Regions from separate parts of the Ruminococcoides intestinale genome, predicted to be linked through region 1. Evidence: predicted binding sites of a transcription regulator. Region 1 holds the regulator's gene; the other holds the start of a gene.
The links. The regulator Rex, encoded in region 1, represses fermentation and respiration genes when NADH is low (regulators of the CRP and FNR family bind a similar motif). The targets are predictions, from matches to a motif close to ATTGTTAANNNNTTAACAAT.

Region 1 (8,691 bases):
GGAATTCTTCCGCTTACATTTGTAAACACAGAAGATTATGATAAAATCAAGCTTGGCGATATGCTTGAACTCCCGAATGTTAAGGACGAAATTGCAAACGGCAAGCAGGTTACTGTTGTAAACAAGACAACAGGCGACACAATTGTTGCTGACTGTGAGCTTTCAGACAGAACAAGAAACATTATCATTGCAGGCGGTCTGCTTGACTACACAAAGGAGAACAGCTGATATGGAAAAAATTAAAATGGTCACTCCTCTCGTAGAGATGGACGGCGACGAGATGACAAGAGTCATCTGGAAACAGATTAAAGACATTCTCATCACACCTTATGTTGACCTCAAAACAGAATATTATGACCTCGGTCTTGAGCACAGAAACGAGACAGACGATCAGGTTACAGTTGACAGCGCCAACGCAACAAAGAAATACGGTGTTGCCGTTAAGTGTGCCACAATCACACCTAATGCCGCAAGAATGACAGAGTACAACCTCAAGAGTATGTGGAAATCACCTAACGGTACGATTCGTGCTATCCTTGACGGTACGGTATTCAGAAGCCCGATTCTTGTTAAGGGCATTGTTCCCTACATTCCTACATGGAAAAAGCCAATCTGCATTGCCCGTCACGCATACGGTGATGTTTATAAGAACACAGAGATGAAGGTTGAGGCAGGAAGCAAGGCAGAGCTTTGTGTTACAAAGCCTGACGGTACCGAGGAAAGAAGCACAATCTTTGACTTCAAGACTGACGGTATTATTCAGGGTATGCACAACATTGACAAGAGTATCTCATCATTTGCCCGTTCATGCTTTAACTATGCACTTGATCAGAAGCTTGATGTTTGGTTTGCTACAAAGGATACAATCAGCAAGATTTATGACCACAGATTCAAGGACATCTTCAACGAAATCTTTGAGAATGAGTACAAGGAGAAGTTTGAGAACGCAGGTATTACATATTTCTACACACTTATTGATGACGCTGTTGCAAGAGTTATCAGAAGTGAAGGCGGTTATATGTGGGCTTGTAAGAACTATGACGGTGATGTTATGAGTGATATGATTGCAACTGCATTCGGTTCGCTCGCAATGATGACAAGCGTGCTTGTTTCTCCCGACGGCATCTATGAATACGAGGCTGCTCACGGCACAGTTCAGCGCCACTACTACAAGTATCTCAAGGGCGAAGAAACTTCCACAAACTCTGTTGCAACATTGTTTGCATGGACAGGCGCTCTCCGCAAAAGAGGCGAGCTTGACGGTCTTGACGATCTTATGAAGTTTGCAGACAAGCTTGAGGCAGCAACAATCAAGACAATTGAGGACGGCGTTATGACAGGCGATCTCTACGCTATCTCGACACTTGAGAACAAAAAGAAAGTAAACACAGAAGAATTTCTCAAGGCTATTGACGAGCGCCTTGCAGCATCTCTCTGATTTTAAAGTTAAAGGAGCATAGTGAGTAATGTCTAAGAATGACAGTATTTCAATGTCGGTTATCAGGCGTTTGCCAAGATATTACCGCTTTTTATCAGAACTGAATGACCAGAACATTGACAAAATTTCTTCAACTAAGCTTGCACAAATTATGAATGTGACCGCCTCACAGGTAAGACAGGATCTTAACTGCTTCGGCGGATTCGGTCAGCAGGGTTACGGTTACAGCGTAAGTCAGCTAAAAGAGGAAATCAAGAACATTCTGGGACTTAACAACGATTACAAGGCCATTCTTATCGGTGCGGGTAATCTTGGTAAGGCCGTTGCAATGCATATGAATTTTGAAAAACTCGGTTTTGAGCTTATCGCTTGTTTTGACAGCAACGAACAAAAAGTCGGTTCAAAGCTCAACGGAATTACAGTTAAAAACGAAAGTGAACTCGACGATTTTTGTAATAAAAATCATATTGACACAGCGTTTTTGTGCATTCCCCGTGTTTGTGTTGAAAATGTTCTCGATAAGCTATATTCACACGGAATCAAGAATTACTGGAATTTCAGCCACTATGATATAAATGCTCGTTATAATGATACTATGGTAGAGAATGTTCATCTCAGCGACAGCCTTATGACTCTCTGCTACAGAATGAACAACAACTGATAAACCAATGACTCCCCGACAGTTTTATAAGCTGTCGGGGAGTTTTCCGTTACAGAGCAATAATAACCTTTTTTAGCGATTAAAAGGGCTGACCGTTTAAGGTCAGCCCTCTTTTGCAATTTGTGTATGTGATTTCAGATTAACCGAGTGTAACCTGCTCAGCGATTGGAGCGTTGGGGTTAGTGTCAGGGTTATCTGTGTAGAATGTAAGGTATGTACTGCCCATAACAGCAGAGTCATCAATTACAATCCACATTTCGTTATCTACAAAGCCCTTGTAGTCAATTGTTTGGTTAGTAGCGTTATCGGATACAATTACATTGTATGTACCTGCTCCCTTATATGTGAAGCTGTAATCAAACCAACCGTTTTCACCTTCAGTCATAGGATCACCCGGCCACTCTGACATAAAGTTGCCTGAGTCTTTGCCCTTGAGGTCTGAACCCCATATCCAGAGATATGGCGTCCATGTAAGTGAACCGTTGTGCTTTACATGAAGTTTGATGTCAAGGCTTGAAGCGATGTAGTAGTAGTTTACCTCAGCCTCACCGTAAGGAATTAAGCCAGACTGATTTTCCGGCATTCTGTCCGGATCAACAGCGTAGCCAACAACCTTGAATGCAGTTGACTTATATGTGCTTCCTGCTCTGCCTGCGAATACGATTGAATCAGTGAGCTTCTGCTGTTTTCCGTCAGCGTCTGTGTAGTAGTAGTTTACTGTTACTTTACCGGAAGATACAGGAATTCCAGCAACATACTTCATTATCATTGTTGAGTCTTCAATGTTGAAAGTACCGTCATAGTTTAGGTCAAGAACTGATTCATCAACTGTAGGAGTTTCAAGCTTTGCAATATACTTCTGAAGAAGTGTAGCGTCAATTACATTAATTTCACCGTCACCGTTGAAGTCAGCGTTCTTGAGTGATTCAGGAATGTAGTCTGTGTAGTAGTATGTAACCTCCTGCATATCGGAAGTATATTTGCCTTCTGCATTTCCGCCAATACGACTTACGATGTATGTATCGGGAATAACTGCACTCGGAACTGTTACATAACCTGAGCCTACAGAACCCTGAAGGATTACAGAATCTTCAAGCTTTTCGCCTGTTGCTTCGTAAACATAGTTTACTTTTACCTTACCTTTTGAAGAATGGATGCCTGCCGACTCATAGCCTGCCTTGTCAACAGCTACGATAGCCGAACGAGCAGGTACTGTGAATGTTGAGCCTGTCACCTCGCCGAGTGAGTCAAGACCTGCTGTTTCACCGTTAGCGATAACAACCCAATCTGTTACGGATGTATCCGAAAGGGTTACATCTGCAGCTGTGGTTGCATTGTTATAAATAACAGCCATCTTGTTCCATTCACCCTCAACATCGTTCTGAATTGTGAATGAAATCTGATTTGTTGAAGCAGAAACCTTTTTTGTGAATGTGTATTTGTCAGCATATGAATTATCCATAGCTGTGAGAGGCGAGAATGCTGACTTAATCTGCATCATACCCTTGTAGTAAGAAACTACATCGGCATAGTCAACAACATTCTGCCATTTAATCATATTAAGGTCAGCTGCCGACTTGTAGCTGTTTGTGTCACCGTCTTTTGAACGAGCCATTTCTTCACCGGCAAGTGTGAATGAAATACCCTGTGATGTGTAGATAATTGCACTTGCAAGCCTGTTCATCTTAACAGCCTCGGAATTTCTCTCTCCGTAGTCTGCCAGACCTGTTGACGCAATAATCTGATCGTAAAGTGTTGCGTTATCGTGACACGCATCATAGGTTACGCACTGTGAAGGAGCCTGAGCCTTCCACTTGTATGTACCTGAGCTGTTGGCACGAACACCGTAGCTTACACCCTTTGCGGATGACTTTGAGCCCTGTATAAAACCAACATCGTTGATTTCCATTGCACTGCCCTTTATACCGTCACGGATGCCGTCATTGAAAATAGCGATTCTGTCGCTGAGTCTTGACGCATTAGCCTGTGTTGCAGGATAGAATTTTGTGCCTGAGCAAGTGTTAGTCGGGTGGTAGGAGTCACCGCCTGCCCAGCCTTCACCCCACATTGTGATTCGTGGGTCAATTTGGTCAAGCGCTTCTCTTGCCATATTCATTGTTTCAACATCCATAAGACCCATAAGGTCAAAACGGAAGCCGTCAACATGATATTCGTTTACCCAATACTTGAGTGAATCAATAACATACTGTCTGTACATTGCACGCTCTGTTGCACCTTCGTTGCCGCAACCAGAACCGTCTGAGAATGCGCCTGTTGTTTTCATTCTGTAGTAGTAGTTAGGAACTGTGTGCTGGAAGCATGAATCAGTTGAATAAGTATGGTTGTAAACAACATCCATTACAACAGAAATGCCGGCATCATGGAGAGCCTTGATCATTTCCTTGCACTCTTTGATTCTTACTTTACCGTCATATGGATTTGAAGAATACGAGCCCTCCGGAACATTGTAGTTCTGTGGGTCATAACCCCAGTTAAACTGAGAATCATCGCCTGCCTCATTTACTGACTGGAAGTCATAGAACGGGTTAAGCTGTACTGTTGTTACTCCGAGTTCCTTGAGGTAATCAATACAGGTTGAAACCTTGCCCTCGCCGTTAAGAGTTGTACCTGATTCTGTGAAAGCAAGGTACTTACCTCTGTTAGCGTCGCTTACGCCCGAAGCCTTGTCATAAGAAAAGTCTTTGATATGGAGTTCCCATACTGATGACTTTGTTGATTTGTCAAGAAGAACATGGTTATCGTTTGACCAGCCCTCAGGATCTGTCTCGTCAAGATCAACAATCATTGAGCGCTTGCCGTTTACGCCTGTTGCCGTTGAGTATACATCCTGTGTTTCATAAGTCTTTGTTGCATCTGAACCGATGTGTGTTGTGTCTGTTGTTGTAACTGAGTATGTGTAATAATAATCCTTCCATTCGCCGACGAGTGTAATCGTCCAAACACCGTTCCACTCACCGTCAACGAGCATTTTTTCAAGTGTGTAGCTGGCAACTTTAGATGCACCCTGCTCGTCATCCGAACCTTTTGTAAAGATATTGAGCTTAACACCGGTTGCTGTCGGTGACCAAACCTTGAATGTTGTAGCATCTTTTGTGTAAGTAACACCAAGATCATTGCCGGAATAAGCATACTGAGCGTCAATATCTTCAGCAGCCTTTGTGTAAGAATTGTCTCTTGCGTAGTCGCTTGAAACTGCCGAACTGTCATCGGCTGTTGCGGCAAAGCTTGATACAACCGCTGTTGAGGCAAGCATGCACGCTGCAAGAACTGCAGAAACAATTTTCTTCGTAGTTCTCATAGATAATATTCCTCCTTATTAATTCTTATAATCTATTCCGTTAGCATACGGAAATAACTACCTTTAATTAATCTTCTTCAATGTCAAGCTCTGCCATAATGCGCTTTTTACGCTTGTTTGAAGAATAAATAACCGATGCCGCACACAGAGCAATTATAAGACCGGTGCCGACATACACAAACGGAAGCATCTGCTTGAGCGGATCGGGGTTTGACGAGTAGCTGAACACTACATTGATTTCGCCCGATTTAAATGTTCCGTTTGCCTTTTCGGGAACGCTTACAAGATCTTTTTCCTCATATGTATTTTGAGAAAGTGAATAAGCCTGTCCTTCAACACCTGTGATTGTCTTTGTATCAAGAATTTTTCCCGAATCGTCCATATAAATGGCATTGACTCTGCAAACAGTCTTATCCTCATCATCAGTTACACGGGTATATTTGTATGTAACGGTCTTGCTTGCGGAATCAAGCTTGCCTGCACCGTTTGTCGGGAGGTCGTCAAGAACAAGCTTATAATTTTTAATTGACGGAAGGTCGGGAGTATAATACTGCTCGCCCTTTCTGTTTTTTACAAGAAAAGAATCTTCAATTTCCGTATTATTTGTTTCGTCAACAAACTTTACGGTAACTGTTGATATCTCACCGTCATATTCTTCAACATAAACCTTTGCATGACCTACCTGATCCGTGAACACACCTTTAATTTCACCGTCGGTTTTCTTAACATCATAATTAAGAGTTGACGCAAGATTTGTCAAATCATAGCTTGTGCCGAGCTCGCCTGTGAGCGTCTGTGACTTGATGAGTTTTTCGGTTTTGTTGTCATAATAATCAATGACAACAGCGCCCTCATCATCCATAATTCCCGCAGAATCATAGCTCTTTGTGTCAACCATAATAACGGCTGAATGAGCCTCAACCTTTACGCTGTTTGTAACATTCTTTATGTTGCGAAGTCCTGCTGTCTTGTTATCTGCAAGAACAACCCAGTCGCCTTTTGCGGTAACATTCTGTGCAGAATCGGAGCCGTTGAAGATTACGCACATCTGACTCCATTTTCCGCTCTCGGTGTTATTTATTGTGTAGCCCATAACACCCTTTGGAACATCGGAAAGATATGCAAGGCTGTTGGCCGTTGCAGCAGTAGAATCCGAGAATGCCGCAAAGGCGTCACGGATTTTATAAAGACCTCTGTAATATTCAATTACATCTGAATAGAGATCGACATTTTCCCAGTCAAGCATATTTTCTTTTCTGCTTGACGCATAACTGTTTTCATCACCGTCTTTACTGCGACAAAACTCCTCACCGCCGAGTGAGAACGGAATACCCTGTGAAGTAATAACAATTGCCGCAGAAAGCTTGTTCATTGCAACAAGATCTTCATATCTTTTGCGATATTTACCGTCGGCACCGTAAACAGAGCCGACAAGCTTATCGTAAAGACAAAGGTTATCGTGACATGATGCATATGTTACGCATTGTGACGGAACATTTGCCCAACCTGTTGTTGTGTCACTCTGACCTGCTATGCCCGTTTTCAGGTTGGCTCTGCGTGAACCTTCCTGAACAAAAGCACCGTCCGTACCGCCTGTACTGCCCTTGATTGCATCACGGATTGTATCATCAAACGCACCGATGCGGTCGCTCAATTGCTTGAGATTTTTCTGACTTGCCAATACTGTGCCTTCGTCACAATTGGTTGCCATATCCCACGCCTCACCGTACATAAGAATCTGACTGCCGCTGCCGTCTGCATAAAGATTGTCAAGTGCGGTACGAATTGAATTCATAGTTGTTACATCATGAAGGCCCATAAGGTCAAAGCGGAAACCGTCAATGTGATATTCGCTTGCCCAATATGTAACGGAATCAATCATATACTTTCTGAACATAAGATGTTCGCTTGCTGTATCGTTTGAACAGCCCGAACCGTTTGAGAAAGTTCCGTCATTGTTCATTCTGTAGTAATAATTCGGAACTGTTCTCTGAAGCCAAGAATCAGAGGTGTAGGTGTGGTTATAGACAACATCCATAATTACACCGATTCCGGCATTATGAAGTGCCTGAATCATCTGCTTGCATTCCTTGATTCTCACTTCACCCTTTTTAGGATTTGTTGAATAAGAACCCTCGGGGCAGTTGTAGTTGACGGGATCGTAGCCCCAGTTGTACTGGTCCATAATGTTCTTGCTCTCGTCAACAGAACCGAAATCATAGAACGGCATAATCTGCACATACTTAACGCCGAGCTTTTTCAGATAGTCAACGCAGGTTGAAGATGCCCCCTGAACACCGTTGACTGTTGTACCTTCTTCGGTAAAAGCAAGGTACTTGCCACGGTTAGCCTCACTCACGCCGCTTGATTCGGATGATGAAAAGTCTGCTACAGAGATTTCCCAGACCGACGCATCAGTCTGATTCTTTACAAGCACATGCTTATCATTTTCCCAACCATCGGGATTGGTTGTGCTTAAATCGACAACCATTGAGCGTTGACCGTTCACACCGCACGCCTTTGCATAGACATCGGCTGTTTCCTTGGTAGTTTTTCCGTGTGTTACCGAGTAGGTATAATATTTGTTAAGCAGGTCACCGTTAATTGTAACAGACCACACGCCCGTTGTTTTGTCAAGCGACATGGCTCTTGACATTATAGAACCTGCATCTCCCTCATTATCACTGCCGTGTTCAAAAATATTCACACGAACAGACGCCGCATTAGGCGACCATACCTTGAAGGTAGTTGCCTTTTTTGAGTAAGAAGCCCCCAAATCATTACCTGAATATGCCGACTTATCCAGATTTGCAGCATATGCCTGATAATCTGTTACAGTTTTCTTTTCCGCTGCCGAAACATCAGCCGCACACATTCCTGTAATCATCATAGCTGTCATTACTCCTGCCAATAATCTTTTTAGAAACAATCAAAAATGCCTCCTGACTTATTCGGATATGAGCAAAACAAAGGTTACAATCAGCACTGTTTTACAATAGTCCATACGAATTCCAATGTTAGCATTTCATTAGTTAATTTTATCATATAAGGCAATATATTTTAATTCCGATTAAGAATATAGCAATTGATAAAGGCTTTATTGTTGTAGAATTTTCTTTGACAAATATGTGTAATATGCTGAATTTCTAAAAGTTTATTTTTAAATTTATATTAAGCAAAGAAAAATCTGTCAAAAAAATACAATTTGGCAATTAAATTTACATAATAATAAAATTTTGTTCTTAAAAGACAAACACCCCAACCTCAGTCGGG
Region 2 (8,691 bases), 300 kb from region 1:
CATCACCGTTTTTGTCGGTGCGCTTGAATGCAATAACACTGTTTGTGTAATCGTCATGGTGAATCCAGTCAAAGCCTTTCCAGACCGTGTCAAGCTCGTAGAGCGGCTTGCAGTCAAGATAAAATTTGTTGAGCTCCTTAAAAAATGTTCTGAGCTTTTTATGCTTTTCAAATTCAAGCAAATCCCATTGAATTGCCTCTTCGTGATTCCACTCGTCAAACTGTCCGATTTCAGTTCCCATGAACACGAGTTTCTTGCCCGGATGAGCGTACATATATGTTATGAATGCTCTCACGCCTGCAAACTGCTCGTCATACTTTCCGGGCATCTGCTTTATGAGTGAGCCTTTGCCGTGAGAAACCTCGTCGTGTGAAATCGGCAGAAGGAATTTTTCTGAAAAAGCATAATAAAAGCTGAAAGTAAGACTGTCATGATTGAACGGCCGCCACATCGAATTGAGTGACATATAGTGCAGCATATCGTTCATCCAGCCCATGTTCCACTTGAAGTCGAAACCAAGACCGCCGTCCTCTATTTTATGAGTAAGCTTTGGCCACGATGTGTTTTCTTCAGCAAACATCATAACATCGGGGTGGTACATATGAACAGCCGTGTTGAGTCTTTTTACAAAATCAACGGCGTCAAGATTTTCTTTTCCGCCGAATTTGTTCGGTTCCCATTCGCCCTCGGTTTTACCGTAATCGAGGTAGAGCATAGAGGAGAGTGCGCCGATTCTCAAGCCGTCAATATGATATTTGTCGAGCCAGAACATTGCGCATGAAACAAGAAAACTTGTAACCTCGAATCTTGCGTAGTTGAAAAGGCAGGTTCCCCATGAGTCACGCTTGCTTGTTTTTGGATCGTTGCTTTCATAAAGAGGTGAACCGTCAAACCTTGCAAGTCCGAAATCGTCCGTCGGAAAATTTGACGGAACCCAGTCAAGAATCACACCAATGCCTTCACCGTGAAGCTTGTCAACAAAAGCCATAAAATCAGACGGTGTGCCATAGCGTGAAGTCGGGGCATAGTAGCCGGTTGTCTGAAAGCCCCAGCTGCCGTCATAGGGATGCTCCATAATCGGCATGAGCTGAACATGGGTGTAGTGCATCTCCTTTAGGTAGGGGATAAGCTCATCGGCAAGCTTTTGATAGTTAAAAAAGTTGCCGTCAGGATATTTTCTCCATGAGCCTGCATGTATTTCATAAATATTCATCGGTGACGATGAAATGTTGTTTTCTTTGCGTTTATTAAACCATTCGCTGTCATTCCACGAATAGCTTTCTATATCATATACAACAGAGGCCTGACCGGGGCGGGTTTGAGCATGAAAAGCATACGGATCTGCTTTCATAAGCCTGTCGCTGTATTCGCTTTCAATGCAGTATTTGTATGTACAAAACTCTTTTACACCCTCGACAAACACTTCCCACACACCGTAACCGATGTTATACATATAGTTTGCCTCGTTGTTCCAATTATTAAAATCGCCTGCAACCGAAACGCTCCTTGCGGTTGGCGCCCACACACGGAACACCACTCCGTTTTTGTCGTTACGGTTCACGAGGTGTGCGCCCAAAAAATCATATGCACGCACTGAATCGCCGGTGTGAAAAACTTCAAGAGCCGGTCTTGCCTCGTTAAAGCTGTAATTCATAAGAATTGCTCCTTGTTTAATATCTGTTGATTGTTGATTGTTTGCTCACACTTATATAATACCAAAATTATATGTCAATTTCAAGCAAATTCAAAAAATTTAAAACTAATTTTTCGTGTATATTTTATAAACTGCGACTAAATGTTACATTTTAAAGCATAATTTTACGAATAAAGAAAAATAAGGATAAATATCTTCTGAAAAGGAAAACAAAAAGGGCTGTCCAAAAAGGACAGCCCAAAGAATAATCTGTAAATTCAGATTAGCCAAGCTCAGCGAAATACTTAATTGTTCTTACCATCTGGCTTGTGTATGAGTTCTCGTTGTCGTACCAAGAAACAACCTGAACCTCATAAAGATCATCAGCAATCTTTGATACCATTGTCTGTGTAGAATCGAAGAGTGAACCGAATCTCATACCGATTACATCTGAAGAAACGATCGGATCTTCGTTGTAACCGAATGACTCAGAAGCGGCAGCCTTCATAGCAGCGTTGATACCTTCAACTGTTACATCAGAACCCTTAACAACAGCTGTAAGAATTGTTGTTGAACCTGTCGGAACAGGAACACGCTGTGCAGAACCGATGAGCTTACCGTTGAGCTCAGGAATTACAAGACCGATAGCCTTTGCAGCACCTGTTGAGTTAGGAACGATGTTAGCAGCACCTGCTCTTGCTCTTCTCTTGTCGCCCTTTCTGTGAGGACCGTCAAGAATCATCTGATCGCCTGTGTAAGCGTGGATTGTTGACATGATACCGCTCTGGATTTCTGCATACTTGTTAAGTGTGTCAGCCATAGGAGCGAGGCAGTTTGTTGTACATGAAGCAGCTGAAATGATTGTATCGTCAGCTGTAAGAGTCTTTTCGTTTACGCTGTAAACGATTGTCTTGAGGTCGTTGCCTGCAGGAGCAGAAATAACAACCTTCTTAGCGCCGGCATCAATGTGAGCCTGGCTCTTTGCCTTTGATGTATAGAAACCTGTGCACTCGAGAACTACATCAACACCGAGTTCGCCCCAAGGAAGCTCAGCAGCGTTTGGCTTAGCGTAGATTGTGATCTCTTTGCCGTCAACGATGATTGAGCCTTCGCCGGCCTCAACTGTGTGAAGGTTTTCACCGATCTTACCGCAGTAGCCGCCCTGTGCTGTATCGTACTTGAGAAGGTTTGCGAGCATAGCAGGATCTGTAAGATCGTTGATAGCTACTACTTCGTAACCCTCAGCACCGAACATCTGTCTGAAAGCAAGACGACCGATACGGCCGAAACCGTTAATTGCAACTTTTACTGACATAAAAAAATTCCTCCTAAAATTCTAAGGTGCTTCTATTATATTACATTTTTTTCATTTCTTCAATAGCTTGACAAAAATTTAACGAAAAATTTTTGAGTTTTTTACAAATACGGTAAAAAACACGGTCACATTTTGCTTTTTTAAGGCAAATTTAAGCTGTAACCGTCAAAAAGCTGTAATCTTTTTTATTTCCGTAATAATTATCTGCAAAATTCCCGTGCTTATTCTTGACAATTTGGTTATTTTATTATAAAATTGTATAGTCCGTTGATGCGGATTTTGGCAAAAGTACAGTTTTTGACTTTTGCGACTTTTTTAATCAGACTCTTTAAAAGAGCCGTCATATATAGATATTTTTTATAATTTTTATGGCGTTTCGCCTTTTGAAACGTTCTGTGCAACCTGTACGGTGTTTTGCGGTTGCGTATGTATATATAATGTATTAAAAATATTTACAAAGTAAAAATGAAAATTGAATATCTTTTTAACGGCACCTTTAAAGTCTAATTGATTGGGAACTGTGAAATATTAAAAAATCAAACTAAGGAGGTGTCCAGATTGCCATTGTGGATAAGTATTATCTGCATTGTCGCCGCAGTTGTTATCGGCGCAGGTGCAGGTATTTTCCTTGGAATTGCCATCCGCAAAAACACTGCCGAGAAAGAAATCGGAAGTGCTGAGGAGGAGGCAAAGAAGATTGTGGCTGATGCAATCAAAACAGCCGAAGCAAGGAAAAAAGAAGTAGTCCTTGAGGGTAAAGACGAGGTTCATCGTTTCAGAAACGAGAGCGAGAAAGAAATTTCCGATCGACGCAAGGAAGTTCAGCGTCAGGAGAGAAGAATCCAGCAAAAGGAAGAAACTCTTGACAAAAAGCTTGACAATATGGAACGCAAGGAAGAAAAGGTCAACAAAAAGCTTCGTGATGCAGATGCAAAACTCGAAGAAGTTGAAACTCTGAAAAAGAGCCAGTTTGAAATGCTTGAAAAAATTTCGGGCTACACGGCAGAACAGGCTAAAAGCTATTTGCTTTCACAGCTTGAAAATGAGCTTGCTCACGAGAAGTCGGTTAAGATTATGGAATATACCGAACAGCTCAAAGAGGAAGCAGACGACAAGGCAAGAAACATTATTTCGCTTGCAATTCAGCGACTTGCAGCTGAGCAGGTTTCAGAGGCAACAATTTCGGTTGTTCCTCTGCCCAATGACGAGATGAAGGGCAGAATCATCGGTAGGGAAGGCCGTAACATCAGAGCCATCGAAACTCTTACGGGTGTTGATCTTATTATTGATGATACACCGGAGGCTATCACGCTCTCATGCTTTGAGCCTGTAAGAAGAGAAATTGCAAGAATTGCACTTGAAAAGCTTATTGCAGACGGCAGAATCCATCCCGCAAGAATTGAGGAGATGGTTGAAAAGGCAAGAAGAGAGGTTGAATCCGAAATCAAGCGTACAGGTGAGAGAGCCGTGCTTGACGCAGGTGTTCATAACATTCATCCGGAGCTTGTCAAGCTTCTCGGCAGACTTCGTTACCGTACAAGCTACGGTCAGAATGTACTTGATCACTCTCTTGAAGTTTCATACATTGCAGGTATGATGGCAAGCGAGCTTGGTCTTGATCCTACAATTGCTAAGCGTGCGGGTCTTTTGCACGATATCGGTAAATCCATTGACCATGAGGTTGAGGGAACACATATTCAGATTGGTGTCGATCTTGCCAAAAAGTATAAGGAAAGCGACGCTGTTATTCACGCTATTCACGCTCACCACGGTGATGTTGAGGCGAGAACAATTGTTGCCTGTCTTGTACAGGCGGCAGACGCTATTTCAGCCGCAAGACCGGGCGCAAGAAGAGAAAATGTTGAAAACTACATTAAGCGACTCCAGAAGCTTGAAGAGGTTGCGTCTTCTTTTGACGGTGTTGAGCGTACCTTTGCAATTCAGGCAGGTCGTGAGGTTAGAGTTATGGTTAAGCCTGAAATTGTAAATGATGAGCGTATGATTCCGCTTGCAAGAGATATCTGTAAAAAAATCGAAGAAGAGCTTGAATATCCCGGACAGATTAAGGTTAATATTATCCGTGAAAGCAGAGCGTCCGATTTTGCAAAATAAAATATCTTGATTTTAACTACGGTTGACAGGACTATGTTGACCGTAGTTTTTATTTTGTAGGTACGATATTATCCGCCAGTACGGCAAGCCGCCGTACCTGATTCGTGTAGATAGGTTCATTAAATGAAAAATTGAAAATTGAAAATGGAAAATTGCGGTCGGGAAGATGGTTTGCAATATAAAAAACATATTATGCCCGAGCGTAGTATAGTAGCTGTTTGCACAATTTAATGTAGCGGCGAACGAGGTTCGCCGCTACAAACGCTACAAAGAATATACTGTAATCAAAAAAATAATTTGCAAGAAAATTAAATAAACTTGCAAAAATTAAATTTGTGCCGTAGCTTAGATTTTTGACCTGTTATTGTAAACTGTAATTTAAAAAACAGCAAAAAACTTTAAAAAATATTCAAAAAAGTATTGACAATCAGCCGTTAAGGCTTTATAATTCAAGACAGTAAGGCAAAGGTCTTACGAAGTTTTCGGAAAACTGAATATAAAAAGGACAAGGAAGTTCACTTTGGTTTCTTCTGATTTTGCAACAAATTTTTAAAAACTTGCAAAATCGGATAAAAACATTGTGAGCTTTATTTTTTTGCTTCGGCAAAAACGGTTTATGTGGAGGTTAAAAATGGATTCAGGAAATATAGGCTTTGTGCTGCTTTGTGCGGCTTTCGTATTTGTAATGACTCCGGGTCTTGCAATGTTCTACGGCGGTCTTGTACGAAAGAAAAATGTTGTAAACACAATGATGACATCAATTTTTATTATCGGTGTCGGAATTGTTATGTGGGTGCTTTTCGGTTATTCGCTTTCGTTTGCTCCGTCGGGAAATGCTTTTATCGGTGATTTCCGTTGGCTCGGTCTTGAGGGTGTTTCACTCACGGAGGGCTACACGGATGATGCGTCAATTCCGAATATGGTATTCTCAGCGTTCCAGATGATGTTTGCCGTAATCACTCCTGCTCTTATCACGGGTGCGGTTGCAGGCAGAATGAAGTTTAAGTCAATTTTTGTTTTCACAATTTTCTGGTCGCTTATCGTTTATTATCCGCTCGCTCACATGGTGTGGGGACAGGGAGGACTTTTAGGTGCAGACGGTATTGGTGCTCTCGACTTTGCAGGCGGCGATGTTGTACATATCAGTTCGGGTGTTTCGGCACTTGTACTTTGCATACTCCTCGGCAAGCGTCACGATTATGAACATTCAATTTACAGAATTCACAATATCCCGACAGTTGTACTCGGTGCATCGCTTCTTATGTTCGGTTGGTTCGGCTTTAATGCGGGTTCTGCACTTGCCGCCGACGGTCTTGCGGCTCACGCATTTATGACAACAGGTGTTTCAGCCGCAGCCGCAATGCTCTCGTGGATGCTCTGCGATATTATCAAGAACAAAAAGCCTACGCTTATCGGCGCAAGCACGGGTATGGTTGCAGGTCTTGTAGGTATCACGCCCGGTGCCGGCTTTGTTCCAATGTGGGCGGCAGTTATTATCGGTTTGACAACAAGCCCCGTTTGCTATATTATGATTTCATACGGCAAGAAAAAATTCGGCTTTGACGATGCGCTTGACGCATTCAGCTGTCACGGTACAGGCGGTATCTGGGGCGGACTTCTCACAGGTGTGTTCTCATGCACGGCAATCAACAGCAGTGCAGGTAACGGTCTTGTGTACGGTGAGTTTGCACAGTTCGGTGCTCAGGCGGCAGGTATCGGCATCACAATTGTAATTGCGGTTGTCGGAACACTCATCTGCTACGGCATCACAAGACTTCTTACAGGCAAAATCAGGGTTGACCTCAGAGATGAGCTTATGGGACTTGATGTTTCACAGCACGGTGAAGCTGCTTATCCGTCATTTAACGGTCTTGACAACTAACGGAGGTTTTAAAGTATGGAAAACAATAACGATATTCAGCTTATAAAAATAGAGGCCGTTGTTCGTGAAGAAATGTTTGTAGATGTCAAAAAGGCTCTCACGGATATCGGCGTAAACGGAATTACAGCGTATCAGGTTGTCGGTTGCGGAATTCAGCGAGGTATGTCGGAGTATGTAAGAGGACAGAAGGTTGATGTTCAGGTTTTGCCGAAAATCAAGTTTGAAATTGTTGTTTCTTCCGAAGAATGGGAGAGAAAAACAATTGAGGCAATCAGAAAAACAGCCTTTACGGGCAACCCGGGTGACGGTAAAATATTTACCTACTATCTTAAACAGGCGGTTAAAATCCGTACGGGAGAAACAGGCTACGATGCAATTCAGACCCCCAACTTTGACGACTGATATTTTCCTATTTTCCTATATCAAAAAAGTGCGTACCGAATTTCGGTACGCACTTTTTGCTTGTAAAATTGTTTATCTTCTTATTGTAATATCTTCCGGGCTGACAGTGTTGTCACGAAGCCGATTGTAATAATCGGGATTTGAATGCTTTATACTTATCGGCTTTAGCTCGGGAGTTGCAAAACAGTGTGTTGTTCTGCCTGTTGCAGAAAGTTCTCCGTTTATATTGTTGAAGATTTTATAGTCAAAAATCATTCTTGAACCCGTAAAAAATACAAGGCTTACTTCAACGGAAAACTCATCGCCGAATTTAAGCGGCTTTTTGTAACGGGCATATGCGTCAACATTTGGAATATACAATCCTTTTGACTGCATTTCGGCAACATCACAACCGATGTCGTGCATATACTGGATTCTTGCATCTTCAAAATATCTGATATAATTTGAGTGATGAACAATGTTCATACAGTCTGTTTCATAGTATGAAACCTTTGATTTGTATAATTTCTCGGTCATATTTTCTCCATTACATATATACGGAAAATCCGTAATTATTTTTTAAGCAACAAACCGTTTTTAAGGTCCTCTGCTGCCTGTTTTTTTATTACAAAATGCTGTTTCTTGCCTGTAGCAGTTTGCGGAAGTTCATTGACAAAACGGTAGTATCTCGGAGCCTGATATTTTGAAATATTCGGTGAGCTGTCGCAGAAATTGATAAGCTCGGCAACCGTAAGGCTTTCGTCAGCTTTTATTACATATGCCGCAACGCACTCGCCTCTTGTTGAATCGGGAACACCTGTTACGATACATTCCTGAACCTTCGGGTGTGAGTTGAGAATTTCCTCAATTCTTGCAGGATAAATATTTTCGCCTTTGCTGATAATCATATCATCTTTTCTGCCTGCAATTGTAAAAAACTGCTCGCTGTTCCAAGTGCCGATGTCGCCTGTGTACATCCAACCCTTGTAGAACTTGTCTTTTGTAGCCTTTTCGTTATTTACATAGCAGTAGGTAGTTTTGTTCGGACATTTGATGATGATTTCTCCCTCTGTTTTGTTATCGCAGGGGACTGTGTCATCGGGCTCTGCTTTTCTGTCGTCATAAACATTTACAAGTCGTACCTCATCATCTGTGCATGATCTGCCTGCCGAACCTGCCATTTCAGGAAGGTCATACGGACGAAGAAATGTATTCCAGAAAGATTCCGTTGTGCCGTAGCCGTTAAAAATGTTGGGAGAGAGAAGCTCCTGATAGCGGATGCAAGCGGCTTTTTCAAGCGGACTGCCCATGGTAATAATGCCCTTTAGCGAAGAAAGGTTTTTCTGATGTTTTTCCTGACGGTTTGCA

Region 2: the regulator Rex is predicted to act here: its motif matches at 3,015-3,034, upstream of gap (type I glyceraldehyde-3-phosphate dehydrogenase).

The regions. Positions count from the first base shown of each region.
Region 1 covers NZ_JBBMFQ010000001.1:355,991-364,681, reverse strand. Annotated here, with positions in the region: gene WMO31_RS01760 (aconitate hydratase) at 1-228, shown strand, start outside; gene WMO31_RS01755 (NADP-dependent isocitrate dehydrogenase) at 230-1,438, shown strand; gene WMO31_RS01750 (redox-sensing transcriptional repressor Rex) at 1,467-2,099, shown strand; gene pulA (type I pullulanase) at 2,239-5,418, opposite strand; gene pulA (type I pullulanase) at 5,486-8,308, opposite strand.
Region 2 covers NZ_JBBMFQ010000001.1:60,922-69,612, forward strand. Annotated here, with positions in the region: gene glgB (1,4-alpha-glucan branching protein GlgB) at 1-1,654, opposite strand, end outside; gene gap (type I glyceraldehyde-3-phosphate dehydrogenase) at 1,917-2,948, opposite strand; gene rny (ribonuclease Y) at 3,513-5,060, shown strand; gene WMO31_RS00270 (ammonium transporter) at 5,692-6,942, shown strand; gene WMO31_RS00275 (P-II family nitrogen regulator) at 6,958-7,344, shown strand; gene WMO31_RS00280 (acyl-CoA thioesterase) at 7,417-7,860, opposite strand; gene WMO31_RS00285 (class I adenylate-forming enzyme family protein) at 7,896-8,691, opposite strand, start outside.